Thalassospira sp. TSL5-1: one gene and its partner. The protein of the gene in region 1 binds, or shares a complex with, the protein of each later gene. Links are inferred from orthologs where the notes say so. Each region holds a gene or a part of one and is shown in the gene's direction. Other genes may lie near its edges. The genes, in order: LF95_RS07605 and smc.

Region 1 (5,139 bases):
GGAACAGATTGTTTCCATGTCGCCCGCACTTGATGGTGTGGCTCTGGAACGTGCATTGGCTGTGACCAACCGTATATCTTCACTGAAAGGGGACGTGCCCGCCCGCCCGGTATTGGCGGACTGGAATGCGCGTCTTGCTCAGTTGCTTGCCCCTGTCTGGGCCCCGGCACAAGGAGAAGGTGCTTGAACCACGTCTTTGAAATGATTGTTTCGGCAACCACTTGGGTTTTGCCGGTGTTGTTTGCTGTGACATTTCACGAGGCTGCGCATGGTTTTGCTGCCAAGGCGTTTGGTGACGACACAGCCCAGCGTGCCGGGCGTCTGAGCCTTAATCCGATCCGCCATATTGACCCGGTGGGAACAATTGTTATTCCCGGTCTTTTGCTTTTGACAGGTGCGCCGTTTCTGTTTGGTTATGCCAAGCCTGTTCCGGTGGCCTTTCATCGACTGAGCCCGCAACGCCTGGGCATTATTGGTGTGGCCATTGCCGGACCGGCAATCAATATCGTTTTGGCGATTATTTCGATCATGCTGTTGGCCTGGCTGCCGTCGTTTTCGCCGGTTGTGAATGACTGGCTAGGCCGCACGTTGCAAAATTCGGTGGCACTCAATTGCGTCTTGGCCGTTTTCAACATGTTGCCCATTCCGCCTTTGGATGGCGGGCGCGTGTTAACTGCCATTTCACCCGCCCCGATGGCCCGTGTCTTGATGCGGATGGAAAAAGCAGGCATGGTTCTTCTGATTGCGCTGGTATTTCTGTTGCCTTATGCCACCGCCCAATTTGGTATTGATTTGCCGATTTTTCAGTGGCTTGTCATCGAACCGGCTTCGGCGTTGATCAATTTTCTGGCCAATATCATTACCTGATCATGCGATCCATTTTATTGCCGTTACACGAGAGTTGAATGGCCGAACCCGTTTCACCAGAAGCAAATATCAGTGACGAAGCTTTTGATGTTGCCCCCGTTGACGGGGGCAGTCTGGCGGATCGTCTTGTGCTGGATCTGGACGGTTTTGAAGGGCCGATCGACGTTCTGCTGGAACTGGCCCGAGATCAGAAGGTTGATATTATTCGTATATCGATCCTTGATCTGGCCGAACAGTTTTTACAATTTATCAGCCGCGCCCAGGAAATGCGCCTTGAACTGGCGGCGGATTATCTGGTCATGGCGGCATGGCTGGCCTATCTGAAATCCCGTTTGCTGTTGCCCAAACAGGATGACGACGAGGAAGAACTGAGTGCTGAAGAAATGGCCGAACTTTTGGCCTTTCAGTTGCGCCGTCTCGAAGCGATGAAAGCCGCCGGGGCAAAGCTATTGGAAGGCCCCAATCTGGGCCGTGATTTTTTTGCCCGTGGCGCGCCCGAGGAAATGAAGATTACGACATCATCGGTTTACGATGCGTCGCTTTATGACCTTTTGAAAGCCTATGCCCAGATCATGCTGACCGCCGAGGCCAAAACCCTCGAAATCGAGGCATTTGACCTTTATGCGATGGATGATGCCATTCGCCGCCTGCGTGACCTGTTTGGACGGCGGATTGTACCGCAATGGACATTGTTGCTGCAATTTATGCCACGCGGCCTGGGAACGCCTTTAAAAGCACGTTCGGCCCTTGCGGCCCATTTTGTTGCCAGCCTTGAAATGTGCCGCGATGGCGAACTTGAGATTTCGCAGGAGAAGGTTTTTGGGCCAATCATGCTGCGATCACCGCAAAAAAGGCGGGATGCCGACGGGGGCCGGTATGAGGGTGACAGTGCTGACGACGAGAATACGTTAACGGACGGGCAGGGCGGGCTGCCGGAAGATGTGATCGATGATGATCCATCCGGGGATTGGGACGAAGACGACGTAATTGAACGCAACGGGGACGATGATGAGCGCGGATAGCACCCAACAGCTTGAAATGGATGGCATGAACCAGAAACCTGCCATTGATTTGCAGCATTTGCGCATCATCGAAGCTGTGTTGTTTGCCTCAAGCGAGCCCCTGAGCGAAAAGCTGCTTGCCGCGCGATTGCCTGAGGATGCCAACATTGGCGAGATTCTGGCGGAATTACAGGAAACCTATGCTGAACGTGGGATCAATCTGGTGCATGTTGGCGAGAAATGGGCCTTTCGGACCGCCCTTGATCTTGCCGGGGACCTTCATGTTGAGGTCGAAAAGTCCAAAAAGATGACGCGCGCGACGCTGGAGACACTGGCGATCATTGCCTATCATGAACCCGTAACCCGTTCGGAAATCGAAGAAATTCGTGGTGTTGCCCTGTCCAAGGGGACACTTGATATTTTGCTTGAAGCAAAATGGATTCGTCCGCGTGGGCGCAAGCGTGTCCCGGGGCGCCCGGTTTTATGGGCTACGACGGATGAATTCCTCGATCATTTTGGCTTGCAAAATCGTGATGACCTGCCAGGGCTCTCGGATCTCAAGGCCGCTGGTTTGCTCGATAGCCGGCCTGGCATGGGCCGTTACGGGGCCAGTTCGGGCGAAGACAGCCTGCTTCCCGAGCCCGAGGATGACCCGGCGAGCACGGAATCCGCCGTGGAAGAGGCGCTTACCAGCCGGAACCTGGCCGAGCTGGATGCCGAGATTTATGCGGATTCTTTGCCCGGTGATGATCTGGAGTCCTGACAGTGTGTCATTATGGTCTGCTCGGCAAACTATTGCATGCCACGGATCATGCCGTTAAACCTGAAGCCGTAATTGAATTTCATTCGCATTACTGTATTAGGCCGTGATGCGCTGTCCGATAGAATCGCAAAAGGGTGTATAATGCCGGTTGGCCTGAGCCTTAGAAATGTCAGTCACGAATTTGGCAGCAGCCGGGTCCTGCGCGACATCAATTTTGATGTTGAACCGGGGGAACTGGTATGCCTGCTGGGGCCATCAGGTTGCGGTAAAACCACGGCCCTGCGCATTGCAGCGGGGCTGGAGCGGTTGCAGACCGGCACGGTTTTAATCCATGACGAGGTTGTGGCGTCCGCCGGCCAATATCTGGAACCCGAAAAGCGGGGCGTCGGGCTGGTTTTTCAGGATTATGCGCTGTTTCCGCATCTTGATGTAGCGGGAAATATCGGCTTCGGCTTGCGCCATATGGGAAATGCGCAACGCCAGCAGGCCGTTATCAACGCGCTGGAGCGGGTCGGTATGGCGGATTACGTTAACGCCTTTCCTCATCAATTGTCTGGCGGGCAGCAGCAGCGTATTGCGCTGGCCCGTGCTTTGGCTCCGGTGCCCCGCGTGATGTTGCTGGACGAGCCCTTTTCCGGGCTGGATGTTGCGCGCCGGGCGGAGCTACGCGACACGACGCTGCATGTTTTGAAAAATGCCGGTATTGCCACTGTAATGGTCACACATGACCCGGAAGAGGCCATGTATATGGGTGATCGCATTATTGTGATGAATGAAGGGCAGGTGATGCAGGATGGCACACCCGAGGATCTTTATTTTCATCCCGAAAACCATTTCGTCGCATCATTCTTTGGGGAGGTAAATGTTTTTCCATCACGGGTGGAGGGGACTGTTGCATCGACCCCGTTGGGGGATGTGGTTGTTGAAAATATGCCCAGTGGAACTGCAGTTGACGTACTGATCCGCCCTGAAGGACTGCGCATTGGATCACATGGCCGCGATGGGGATGTGCTTGCCAATATTGACGCCGTGCGTTCGCTGGGCGGTGTCAGTTTGATGCACCTTTCCATTCAGAACGGGCCCCATGTTCATGCCCGTGTCCCGCGTCCGCAGGTGGTTGATAAAGGCGGAGTGGTCTCTATAACGCTTGATCCCGAGATGACCTTCGTGTTTCCTAGAGACTAGAAAGGTGGCAGAAGCGTTAAATTGACAAACACCGCGTTGCGCGGTCACAGGCTTTCTGCCATTATCCCTTACCCCGTTTAAGGGGAGAGTACCGTATTGGGAGTAATAAGGTTATGAGTATCGGCGTCTGGCAAATTGTTCTGATCCTGGCCATCGTTCTGATTATTTTTGGTGCGGGCAAGCTGCCGCGTGTCATGGGAGATATGGGCAAGGGTATTCGTAGCTTTAAAGCCGGTATCAACGAAAAAGACGATGATGAATCCGGCAAAATCAGCAATAATAGCTCCGCTTCCGTTTCTAACGAAAGCAAAGACCAGGACTCGGTTAAGTCCTGATCCCGTCTGTCTGACTGGCCTTGCTCTAATAGGCGCTTTTCATGTTTGATATCGGTTGGACCGAAATGGCACTTGTGGCCGTCGTCGCGCTTTTTGTCGTCGGCCCCAAGGATCTGCCCCATGTTCTCTATAAAATGGCTCATTACTGGAAAAAAGTGCGCGGTATGGCGCGCGAATTCCAGGGTGGTATCGACAGCTTGATCCGAGAGGCCGAGCTTGACGAACTGCGCAAGCAGGCCAGTAGCGTTAATACCAGTGCCACCGAATTTCTGGAAAAGCAGATTGGTGGTGCTGACAGCAAGTCCGCTTCATCTGCTGAAAAAAAGGCAGATACTCCGTCGGTTCCGGCGGATGCGAAAATCCCGGCAAAATCTGATTCTGATAAAACGGCGACACCGGAAAAGCCGTCGTCAGATGCGGCGGCACAGCCCGCGACAGAAGCCGGAGATGGCGCGCAAGATAAACCCAAAGATCAACCTGAACCGGCAACCGTCCGGACCCAGCCGGAGAAATAGGCGTGAATATGCAGCTTCAAGACCCGCAGATGCCGATCATGGAGCATCTGATAGAGTTGCGGAATCGCCTGACCTGGTCGGTGCTGGCACTCTTTGTGACGTTTGGCATCTGCTATTATTTCGTCGAAGATATATATGGTTTTCTGGTGCGTCCCCTGGCTCAGGCGATGGGACCGGGCAGTGACCGACGGATGATTTATACCGCCTTGACGGAAGTTTTTTTCACTTACGTCAAGGTTTCGTTTTTTGCGGCCTGTTTCATCTCGACGCCGGTTGTGTTGGGCCAGATATGGGCGTTTGTCGCACCAGGGCTTTATAAAAACGAACGCAAGGCATTTTATCCGTTTCTGTTTGCCACCCCCATCCTGTTTTTTCTGGGCGGGGCGATGGTTTATTATTTCATTATGCCGCTGGCCTGGAAGTTCTTCCTCAGCTTTGAATCAACAGGTAGCCAGACGGGCCTGGCCATTCAG
Region 2 (8,970 bases), 1.4 Mb from region 1 along the record:
TACAAGTGCGATGGCCGTTTGGTCTCGATCGATAATCTTCGCAGCCAGTTGCGCAAGGAAATGGGCCAGATGTCTGCCTGAAAAGGCCTTTGATCCGTGTTTCTCACGTTAGGCTGACAGGAATGTGAAGACCGAAACGCAGCATTGCGCGTTTCGGTCTTTTCGTTTTGTTGCAAAATCTGGTATAAATTTCGGGTTGATAAGTTTAGCGGATCGGAGATGACAATGCAGATTGGTGGTTACGGTGCGGCTTATGCGCCCAATCCCATGCAGGTCCAGCAAGCTGTTGCACCGATCGCCGAAACCGGCGGCAATGATTTGCAAACCCCTGCTTCGCAGCGCGTTCAACAGGCGGCTGAAGTTGAACGCGAACAAGCCAAACCGCTGGAAAGCAGCGGTCGGGGCCAGATTGTGGATATTACCGCCTGATTTTGATGATGTTTCATCACAAAGGCCCGCGCCAGTTGAAATGGCGCGGGCCTTTGTGTTTGGGGTCTTCAAAGATGCTTTAACGCATGGCGGACGATTTTTTTCATAACCGTCGGCAGGGCGTAATCGGCCAGCCCGTCGATCGTGGTCCAGACGCCATCGGGGCCGGCATCACAATCATTTTCCACCCTTGTTGCCAAAATGGTCACATCGAGATGAAAATGGGTAAAGGTATGCCCGACCGTGCCGGATAGCTCGCGCCAGTCAGCCATAAAGGGGGCTTGCTCACGCATGATTTGATCGGGCGTATCTATCGCGCGCCATTCGCTGCCGGGAATTTCATATAACCCGCCCAAAAGCCCGCTTTCCGGGCGGCGACGGATCAGGATTGTGCCATCGTCACGCTGGACCCAAAAGGCATAGCCCACACGGGTGGGCTTGGCTGCCTTTTTGCGTTTGCGCGGTAGCTCAGGGGCGATGCCGGTTTTGCGCCCGTCACAAAAGGCCTGCCAGGGGCAAATGCCGCAGGCCGGGTTGCGCGGTGTGCAAATGGTGGCCCCCAAATCCATTAAGGCCTGGGCGTAATCGCCGGGGCGGTCGGGCGGGGTCAGGGCGGCGGATTTTTCCTTGATTTCCGGTTTGACGTCGGGCAGGGGCGTTTCCAGGGCAAACAGGCGCGAAATGACCCGTTCAATATTGCCGTCCACCGGGCTTGCGGGCCGGTTAAAGGCAATGGCGGAAACCGCTGCTGCTGTGTAAGGGCCAATGCCGGGTAGCTTTAACAGGCCTTCTTCGGTATCGGGGAATTGGCCATTATGTTCGTCGGCAACAACCTTGGCGCATTTATGCAAATTGCGCGCCCTTGCGTAATATCCCAGCCCCTGCCATGCGTGCAAAACCTCGTCCAGATCGGCATTGGCAAGGTCGGTCACGGTGGGCCAGCGGTTCAGAAAGGCCGCAAAATAGGGCCCAACCGTAATCACGGTTGTTTGCTGTAACATGATTTCAGACAGCCACACATGATAGGGATTGGGATGATCGCCCGGTTCCGAACGCCAGGGCAGGGTTCGGTGATGGCGGTCATACCATTCCAGCATGGTCTGACGAAGTGTATTGATTTCTTGATCAGTGAAATGCACGGCGGTTCCGTGATATGTTATGCCAATTGAAAAAATCGGCGAAATTGGTGACAAGTTTGCAGCGACCCTACGGAAGACGCCGCCGTGAGCAAGAGAAAAGATTTTCCCATGAGCAAAAGCAGGAATGCCGGTGATACGTCCCGGGCTTCCGGGACGGATCAGGATAATGTGCGTATTGCGGCAAAAAATGCGGCGCGCAAGCGTCAGCGCATTACGCCAATGGCTGGTGATCGTGACCGTTACAACGGTTTGCGCAACGTTGCGCCCCTGGTGTCGAGTTTAACCCGGCCGCTGGTGCGCAAGCGCGGTTTTTTTCAGGCTGAAATTCTGCTGCGCTGGGGCGAAATCGTTGGCCCGGCGCTTGAAAACTGTACCATTCCGGTTCGCTTTACCCCGCCACGCGGCGAAAATGGCGGCGGGGGGACGCTTATGGTGCGGGTTTCCGGGCCAATGGCGCTGGAATTGCAACACCGCATGCCGCAAATCATTGATCGGGTGAATACCTATTTTGGCTATCGGGCGGTAGAACGCATCAAAATGATGCAGGGCGAAATCTCGCGACCGGAAAAGCGCGTGCACCGCCCGGAACATGTGCCGGAAGGCCCCATTAGCCAGGATAGCGAAAAAGTGATCAATGAAATCGAAGACCCGGCCCTGCGGGAAGTGCTATTGCGTTTGGGTCGTCATATCAGTGGTGCCGGAAAAGGCCAGGGCGGAAAATGACTTTATGTCGTCCTGGTTGAATTGATCCGGCAATGATGTGTTTGCGATCGGCTGGTGGTGGCTGTTTTTGTCGAATCAGTTTGCGGCAAAAGATCAACATGGATTTGCCCGATTTCCGGGTGATATTTGCGACTCGTTGGTTTAACGACTGTTGCGGGGCGATGTTGACTTGGCAGGCGCAACCGGCTTGTAATCGCAAAAGTTTGTTATAACGGAGGTTTCCTTGCTTAAGCCGTTCAAATACCTTGTCGCGGTGGTGGGTGTTTCCCTGGCGGCGTTGACCGCACAGGGGGCGCAGGCCCTGGAATATAAAGAACATGTTATGGGTGCCGAAAATGCACCGGTGACGATTGTCGAATACGCATCCTTTACCTGCCCGCACTGTGCACGTTTTGCCAACGAGGTATTTCCCGAGGTCAAAAAAGACCTGATCGATACCGGCAAGGTGAAGTGGATTTACCGTGATTACCCGCTTGATGGAGTTGCCCTGCGGGCATCAGCCGTGGCTCAGTGCGCGGGGGATGACCGTTATTTTGGCGTGCTGGAATTGCTGTTCAAATCACAGATGGAATGGGCGCGCAGCAAAGACCCGATTGAAGGTATCAAACAGACGGTGCGTTTTGCCGGTATGGATGGCGATGCGGTTGATGCCTGCCTGGCCGATGAACAGCTGATCAACGGGATCGTCGGATCGCGTATGGAAGCCGAACAGAAATATAACGTTAATTCAACGCCGACTTTCCTGATTGATGGCAAAACCTATGCCGGTGAGAAAGATCTGGAATTTTTCACCGACAAGGTCAATGACCTGACCAAATAATTGATTGAAACTTGCTTTACCGGCGCGTTAAGGAATGCGCCGGTAAAAACACGGGCCTTTATCGGCCAGGGGAACTGATTGGTCCAATTCAAGTCGCTGCGCCTGACGGGATTTAAATCCTTCGTCGATTCAACCGAATTGCTGGTCGAAGACGGGCTGACAGGTGTTGTCGGTCCGAATGGCTGTGGCAAATCCAATCTGGTTGAAGCGTTGCGCTGGGTGATGGGCGAAACATCGGCCAAGCAGATGCGCGGGTCGGACATGTCCGACGTGATTTTTGGCGGCACATCCACGCGCCCGGCCCGCAATGTTGCCGAAGTTGCCGTGGTGCTTGATAACAGCGAACATCGCGCCCCGGCGATGTTTAACGAACACGAGGAACTGGAAGTTGTCCGCCGTATCGAACGCGGCGGGGGCTCCAATTACAAGGTGAATGGCAAGGATGTCCGTGCGCGTGACGTGCAATTGCTGTTTGCCGATGCCGCAACCGGTGCGCGGTCCAACGCGATGGTGTCGCAGGGTAAAATTGGTGCGCTGATCGGGGCAAAACCTTCTCAGCGTCGTTTGGTGCTGGAAGAAGCCGCCGGGATTACCGGGCTGCATTCGCGCCGCCACGAGGCCGAATTACGCCTGAAAAACGCTGAGCAAAATCTGGAACGTCTCGAAGATGTTCTCGTCACGTTAGATAGCCAGATTGCATCACTGCAAAAACAGGCTCGCCAGGCCCAGCGCTATCGCAAGTTAAGCGAAAGTATTCGCCAGACTGAAGCCCTGCTGTTTCATATTCGCTGGCAGGAAGCCGCCAAGCGCCAGCAGGATGCCCGGGAATTGCTGGTGGCGGGGGAATCGGCGGTGCGCGATTTGACCGGTGAAGTGACCCGGGCCACCACCGAACAGGCGCATATTGCCGCCAGCCTGCCCGATTTGCGCAAACAGGAAGCCGAAGCCAGTGCCGCCCTGCAGCGCCTTGTGATTGAACGTGAAGGGCTGGATAAAGAAAAGCAGCAGATAGATACGCAAATGGCGCAGTTGCGCGCCCGTATTCAGCAAATAGATGCCGACCTTGCCCGTGAAGCCGAACTGGCCAATGACGCACAAGGGGCGCTGGAAAAGCTGAAACGCGAACGCCAGGATTTGCGCGATGCCCAGGGCGGCGAAGATGATGAACTGGACGATGCCCGTGAACGGGTGGTCGAAAAAGCCCAGCGGGTTGAAGAACTGGAAGGCCTGGTTGATGAATTGACCAGCCGGGCTGCGGCTGAGGAAGCCCGGCTAAAATCCGTTCAGCAGCGTTTATCCGAACTGGGCGCACGCCGTATTCGTCTGACGGACCGTTATGACGAGGCCGTTGCCAAGCTGGATGATATTCGAGTTGAAGCCGATTTTAGCGATGCCCTTGAAGATGCCGAAATGGCGCTTGAGGAATGCGAAGAAACGGTTGAACAGCGCAAAATGGCGATTGAAGACGCCGAAATGCGCGTTGCCGAATTGCATGACCGTGAAGATGCCGCCAAAATTGCCGAAAATCAGGCGCGTGATGCCCAGCGCGATGTCGAATCGCGCCTGGCCCGCCTGAGCGCCGAGATCGAAGCCCTCGAAGGGCTGGTGAAAGGCAGTAGCGATGGGCAATATTCCCCGATTATTGAACAGATTACGGTTCAGCCCGGTTTGGAACTGGCGGTGGCTGCGGCCCTTGGCGAAGACCTTGATGCGTCTGACGCGCCCGAAGCCCCGACCCATTGGGCCGGTGTAGACCCATTGCCTGATGATCCGGCCTTGCCAGAAAATGTCCAGGCGCTGGCAAAGTTTGTCCAGGCACCGGCCTTGCTTAACCGTCGCCTTTGGCAAATTGGTGTTGTTGAAGACGACTCCACGGGGAACTGGTTGTGCAAGGACCTTAAAACCGGTCAGCGGCTGGTTTCAAAGGATGGGTCGTTGTGGCGCTGGGATGGGTATCGCATTTTGGCCGGGGCGGAATTGCCTGCTGCCGTGCGCTTGCGCCAGCGCAACCGCCTTGATGAATTACGCAGCGAGCGCGACGAAATTGAGGGCCTGGTTGAAGAAAGCATCGAACGGGCCGAACTGGCGCGTGAAACGCTGGAACGCCTGAATGACGAAATCGCCGAGGCCCGCGCTGGCGAACAGGAAGCCCACCGGGCCGCACGCGAGGCCGACGGCCAACTATCAAGGGCGCGCGAGGAAATTGCCAATATCAAACGCGATGCCAGCGCCATTGAAAGCCGCCTGCAAGCTGCCGAGGACGTGGTGAACCGCACCCGGCAGGATTTGGATGAACTGATTGCCGAGCAGGAAGAGCTTGCCGCCACCCCGCAGGAAAGCAGCGACGGGCTTATCGAGATCAAGGCGGAGCTGAATGAAAAGCGCGCCGATCTTTCTGATGCGCGGGCTGATCAGATGGAAGCGCGCAGCCAGCTTGAACGCATGCAGCGCGATATGTCCGGGCGGCGCAAACGGCTGGAATTTGTTGAAAACGAAATTGCCACCTGGAATGAACGTGCATCAGGTGCCGGGGACCGTGTTGCCCAGCTGCGCGAACGCCAGGAAGAGGCGCAAATGGAGCTCGAAGAGCTTGAACTGCGGCCCGATGAGATTGAAGAACGCCGCGCCATTTTGACCGACCGTGTTGGTTTGGCCGAGCAGGAACGCAAAGATAGCGCGGACCGGCTGGTTAGTGCCGAAACCGCCCAGCGCGATGCCGACCAGGCCCTGAAGGATGCCGAACAGAAACTGGCCGAGGCCCGCGAAGGGCGCGTGCGCTGTGAGGCACTGCTGGAACAGGCTGAACAGCACCGTAAGGACCTGATCGAGCGTATCCGTGAACGGGTTAATGCAACCCCGGACCAATTGCCAGAACTGGCACTGCTGGATCAAGGCGAAGCCCTGCCATCGGAAGGCGATATTGAAGCCCGTTTGGGCAGACAAACCCGCGAACGTGAAAATCTGGGGGCGGTGAACCTGCGCGCCGAGGTCGAGCTTGCGGAAATGGAAGAACAGAAAAACACGCTTGTAACCGAGCGTGACGACCTGCTGGCCGCGATTGACAAATTGCGCAACGGTATCAGCCAACTCAACCGCGAAGCCCGTCAGCGCCTGAATAAGGCGTTTGAGGAGGTCGATAAACACTTCCAGCAGCTGTTTGTGCGCCTGTTTGGCGGCGGACATGCCCATTTGATGTTGACGGATGCGGATGATCCACTGAATGCCGGGCTGGAAATCATGGCATCACCGCCGGGTAAAAAGTTGCAGCATCTGTCACTTTTGTCGGGTGGGGAGCAGGCCCTGACCGCAATGGCGCTGTTATTTGCCGTCTTTATGACCAACCCTGCCCCGATTTGCGTGCTTGACGAAGTGGATGCCCCGCTTGACGATGCCAACGTGGACCGCTTCTGCCGTTTGCTTGAGGCCATTGGTCGCCATGCCAATACCCGGTTCATGGTTATTACTCACCATCGTATGACGATGGCGCGGATGAATCGCCTGTTTGGTGTGACGATGGCAGAGCGGGGGGTGTCCTCTCTGGTGTCGGTTGATTTGCGCCAGGCGGAAGTTTATTCGCAAAAAGAACAGCATGAACTGGATTTGACCTCTTAGGGCAAATCCAGAACCTGAAGAGCCGTTTGATGCGGCGAAACCCAGGAAAACCGCCGGTTGCAAGGGGTTCTGCCGTGTTTTCGGACTGGGCGTGAAGGGAGTGATCCCGAACACACCTGACCCTGTTTTAGGCTGTTTTTTCGCCAAAAGTTATTATTTTTCAATTTGTTAAATGGGGTTTTCAATGCTGGCGGCATCCGGGTTTTACGGCTTGACAGCCTATGGGGGGCTAAGTATGTTGCCCGCGCCTTTCCTTGTGTTGCAGGCAAGGCTGTCACAGCGGGGTTTGTCACAGTGAGCGAAGATAAAGATCGCGCTTCTTTGGCCGAACTGGATCGCAAATTGACGGCCGTGGCTGGACGGCGTGAAGAAAAGCATGGCCCGGTTTCGGGTGGCCGGAAAAGTTCATCGGCAGGCATGGCATTAGGCATGCGCATATCGGCGGAAATGATCGCTTCGATTGTGGTCGGATTGCTGATTGGTTGGGGACTGGACCGGTTTTTTAATACGATGCCTTTGTTACTTGTCCTTTTTGTCATTCTTGGGGCAGGTGCCGGGGGTCTTAACGCCTATCGCGCAGCCAAAGGGTATGATAGTGCCATTGGACTTGGGCGCGCGATGGGGAAGCCCAAGCAGGGGGACAAGGAATAATCCTTGGCCTGACAAGATTGAGCGAGGATTACGGTGGCTGGACCGCTAGAGCAGTTTGAAATCAAGCCGTTGGCTGAAATCTCGGCAGGTGGCTTTGATATTTCCTTCACCAATTCCGCCCTTTGGATGGTGATCGCAGCCGTTCTCGTAACGGCGTTCATGACGCTTAGCATGCGTCGTGGCGCACTGGTGCCAGGTCGTTGGCAGGGTGCAGCCGAGGTGATGTATGAATTCGTCGCCAACATGCTCAAAGATAATGTGGGAACCGCCGGGCGCAAGTATTTCCCGTTCGTTTTCACGCTTTTCATGTTTGTGCTGTTCGGGAACCTTTTGGGGATGATCCCGCACGGCTTTGCCTTTACGAGCCACATTATCGTGACCTTCGCGATGGCTCTGGTGATTTTTATCGGTGTGACGATTATCGGTTTTGCGCGCCACGGAACGCATTATCTGCGTATGTTCTTCCCGGAAGGTGCCCCGATAGCAACCGCGATCATTTTGATCCCGATTGAGATCATTTCCTATTTCTCTCGTCCGTTCAGCCTGGCAATCCGACTTTTCGCTAATATGACTGTCGGCCACATCATGCTGAAAGTGATTGGCGGGTTCGTCGGACTTATCGGCATTTTCGGCGTGCTTCCCTTCGCGATGCTGACGGGGATTACCGTTCTGGAGTTCGGCATTGCTGCGCTTCAGGCCTATGTTTACACAATTCTCACCTGCATCTATCTCCATGATGCAATTCACATGCACTGATGTGCTGTGGACTGGTGTGATCTTTTCTTATTGCCTTTAAGAAATTCGAAAGGGTGAAGTTATGGAACTCGATGCTGCGAAAATGATCGGTGCTGGCCTGGCTGCTATTGGTATGATTGGTGCCGGTATCGGGGTGGGTAACATTTGGTCGAGCCTGATTGCGACCGTTGGCCGTAACCCGGCTGCCAAAGCTGACGTTGAACTTTATGGCTGGATCGGCTTTGCCGTTACCGAAGCTATTGCACTGTTCGCACTCGTCGTTGCGCTGATCGTTCTGTTCGGCTAATCGGCGCCTTTTGCGCGAATACTCGGCCCGGCGAGGGTTCGTTCTCTCGCCGGCGTCGTTGAATTCGGGAGTAGGCTATGCCGCAGTTTGATATTTCGTCGTTCCCGTCCCAGATTTTCTGGCTGTTTGTTGTTTTCGTCATCCTGTATATCCTGATGTCGAAAATCGCACTGCCGAAAGTTGGTGACGTTCTGGAACGTCGTCACAAGACTATCGAAGACAACCTTGGCAAGGCACGGGCGTTGAAAGACGAAACCGATGCCGCCATCGCACGGTATGAAGCAGCCCTGGCCGAAGCCCGGGATGCCGCCCATGCCGACATTCGCGAAGCATCGGAAAAGGCAGCCGCACAGCAGGCCGCTGAAACCGAGGCACTGGCCAGGAAAATGTCTGAAAAGACATCCGCAGCCGAAAAACGGATTGCAGATGCCAAGACTGCCGCCCTGGGTGGCGTGTCTGAGGCCGCGGCTGATATTGCCCGCGAAGCAACTGCAAAACTGATCGGCGTCAAGGTCCAGACCAAAACTGCAGAAAGCGCAGTTTCGGCAGTCATT

What was found.
Region 2: the proteins of LF95_RS07605 (region 1) and smc are in contact, whole or in part, in a crystal structure (PDB 3ZGX), measured with the Bacillus subtilis proteins. The link is inferred for Thalassospira sp. TSL5-1 from one-to-one orthologs.

What each region holds. Positions count from the first base shown.
Region 1 is NZ_KV880637.1:1,619,127-1,624,265, forward strand. Bases 1-2,897 are described here. They hold LF95_RS07605 (segregation and condensation protein A), read left to right. Parts: upstream 1-905; coding sequence 906-1,889; downstream 1,890-2,897. Other genes in these bases: nagZ (beta-N-acetylhexosaminidase), read left to right, coding at 1-187; LF95_RS07600 (site-2 protease family protein), read left to right, coding at 184-867; scpB (SMC-Scp complex subunit ScpB), read left to right, coding at 1,876-2,631; LF95_RS07615 (ABC transporter ATP-binding protein), read left to right, coding at 2,773-2,897. Outside these bases: more of LF95_RS07615, read left to right, coding at 2,898-3,816; LF95_RS07620 (Sec-independent protein translocase subunit TatA/TatB), read left to right, coding at 3,930-4,151; Sec-independent protein translocase protein TatB, read left to right, coding at 4,193-4,666; twin-arginine translocase subunit TatC, read left to right, coding at 4,675-5,139. UniProt on the Bacillus subtilis protein: Participates in chromosomal partition during cell division. May act via the formation of a condensin-like complex containing Smc and ScpB that pull DNA away from mid-cell into both cell halves.
Region 2 is NZ_KV880637.1:219,695-228,664, forward strand. Bases 2,866-6,923 are described here. They hold smc (chromosome segregation protein SMC), read left to right. Parts: upstream 2,866-3,189; coding sequence 3,190-6,723; downstream 6,724-6,923. Other genes in these bases: LF95_RS01060 (DsbA family protein), read left to right, coding at 2,866-3,111. In the rest of the region: LF95_RS01040 (site-specific DNA-methyltransferase), read left to right, coding at 1-81; LF95_RS01045 (hypothetical protein), read left to right, coding at 220-429; mutY (A/G-specific adenine glycosylase), read right to left, coding at 498-1,568; LF95_RS01055 (DUF721 domain-containing protein), read left to right, coding at 1,677-2,291; more of LF95_RS01060, read left to right, coding at 2,515-2,865; LF95_RS23490 (AtpZ/AtpI family protein), read left to right, coding at 7,018-7,374; LF95_RS01075 (F0F1 ATP synthase subunit A), read left to right, coding at 7,408-8,130; LF95_RS01080 (ATP synthase subunit C family protein), read left to right, coding at 8,192-8,416; LF95_RS01085 (F0F1 ATP synthase subunit B family protein), read left to right, coding at 8,494-8,970. UniProt on the Bacillus subtilis protein: Required for chromosome condensation and partitioning.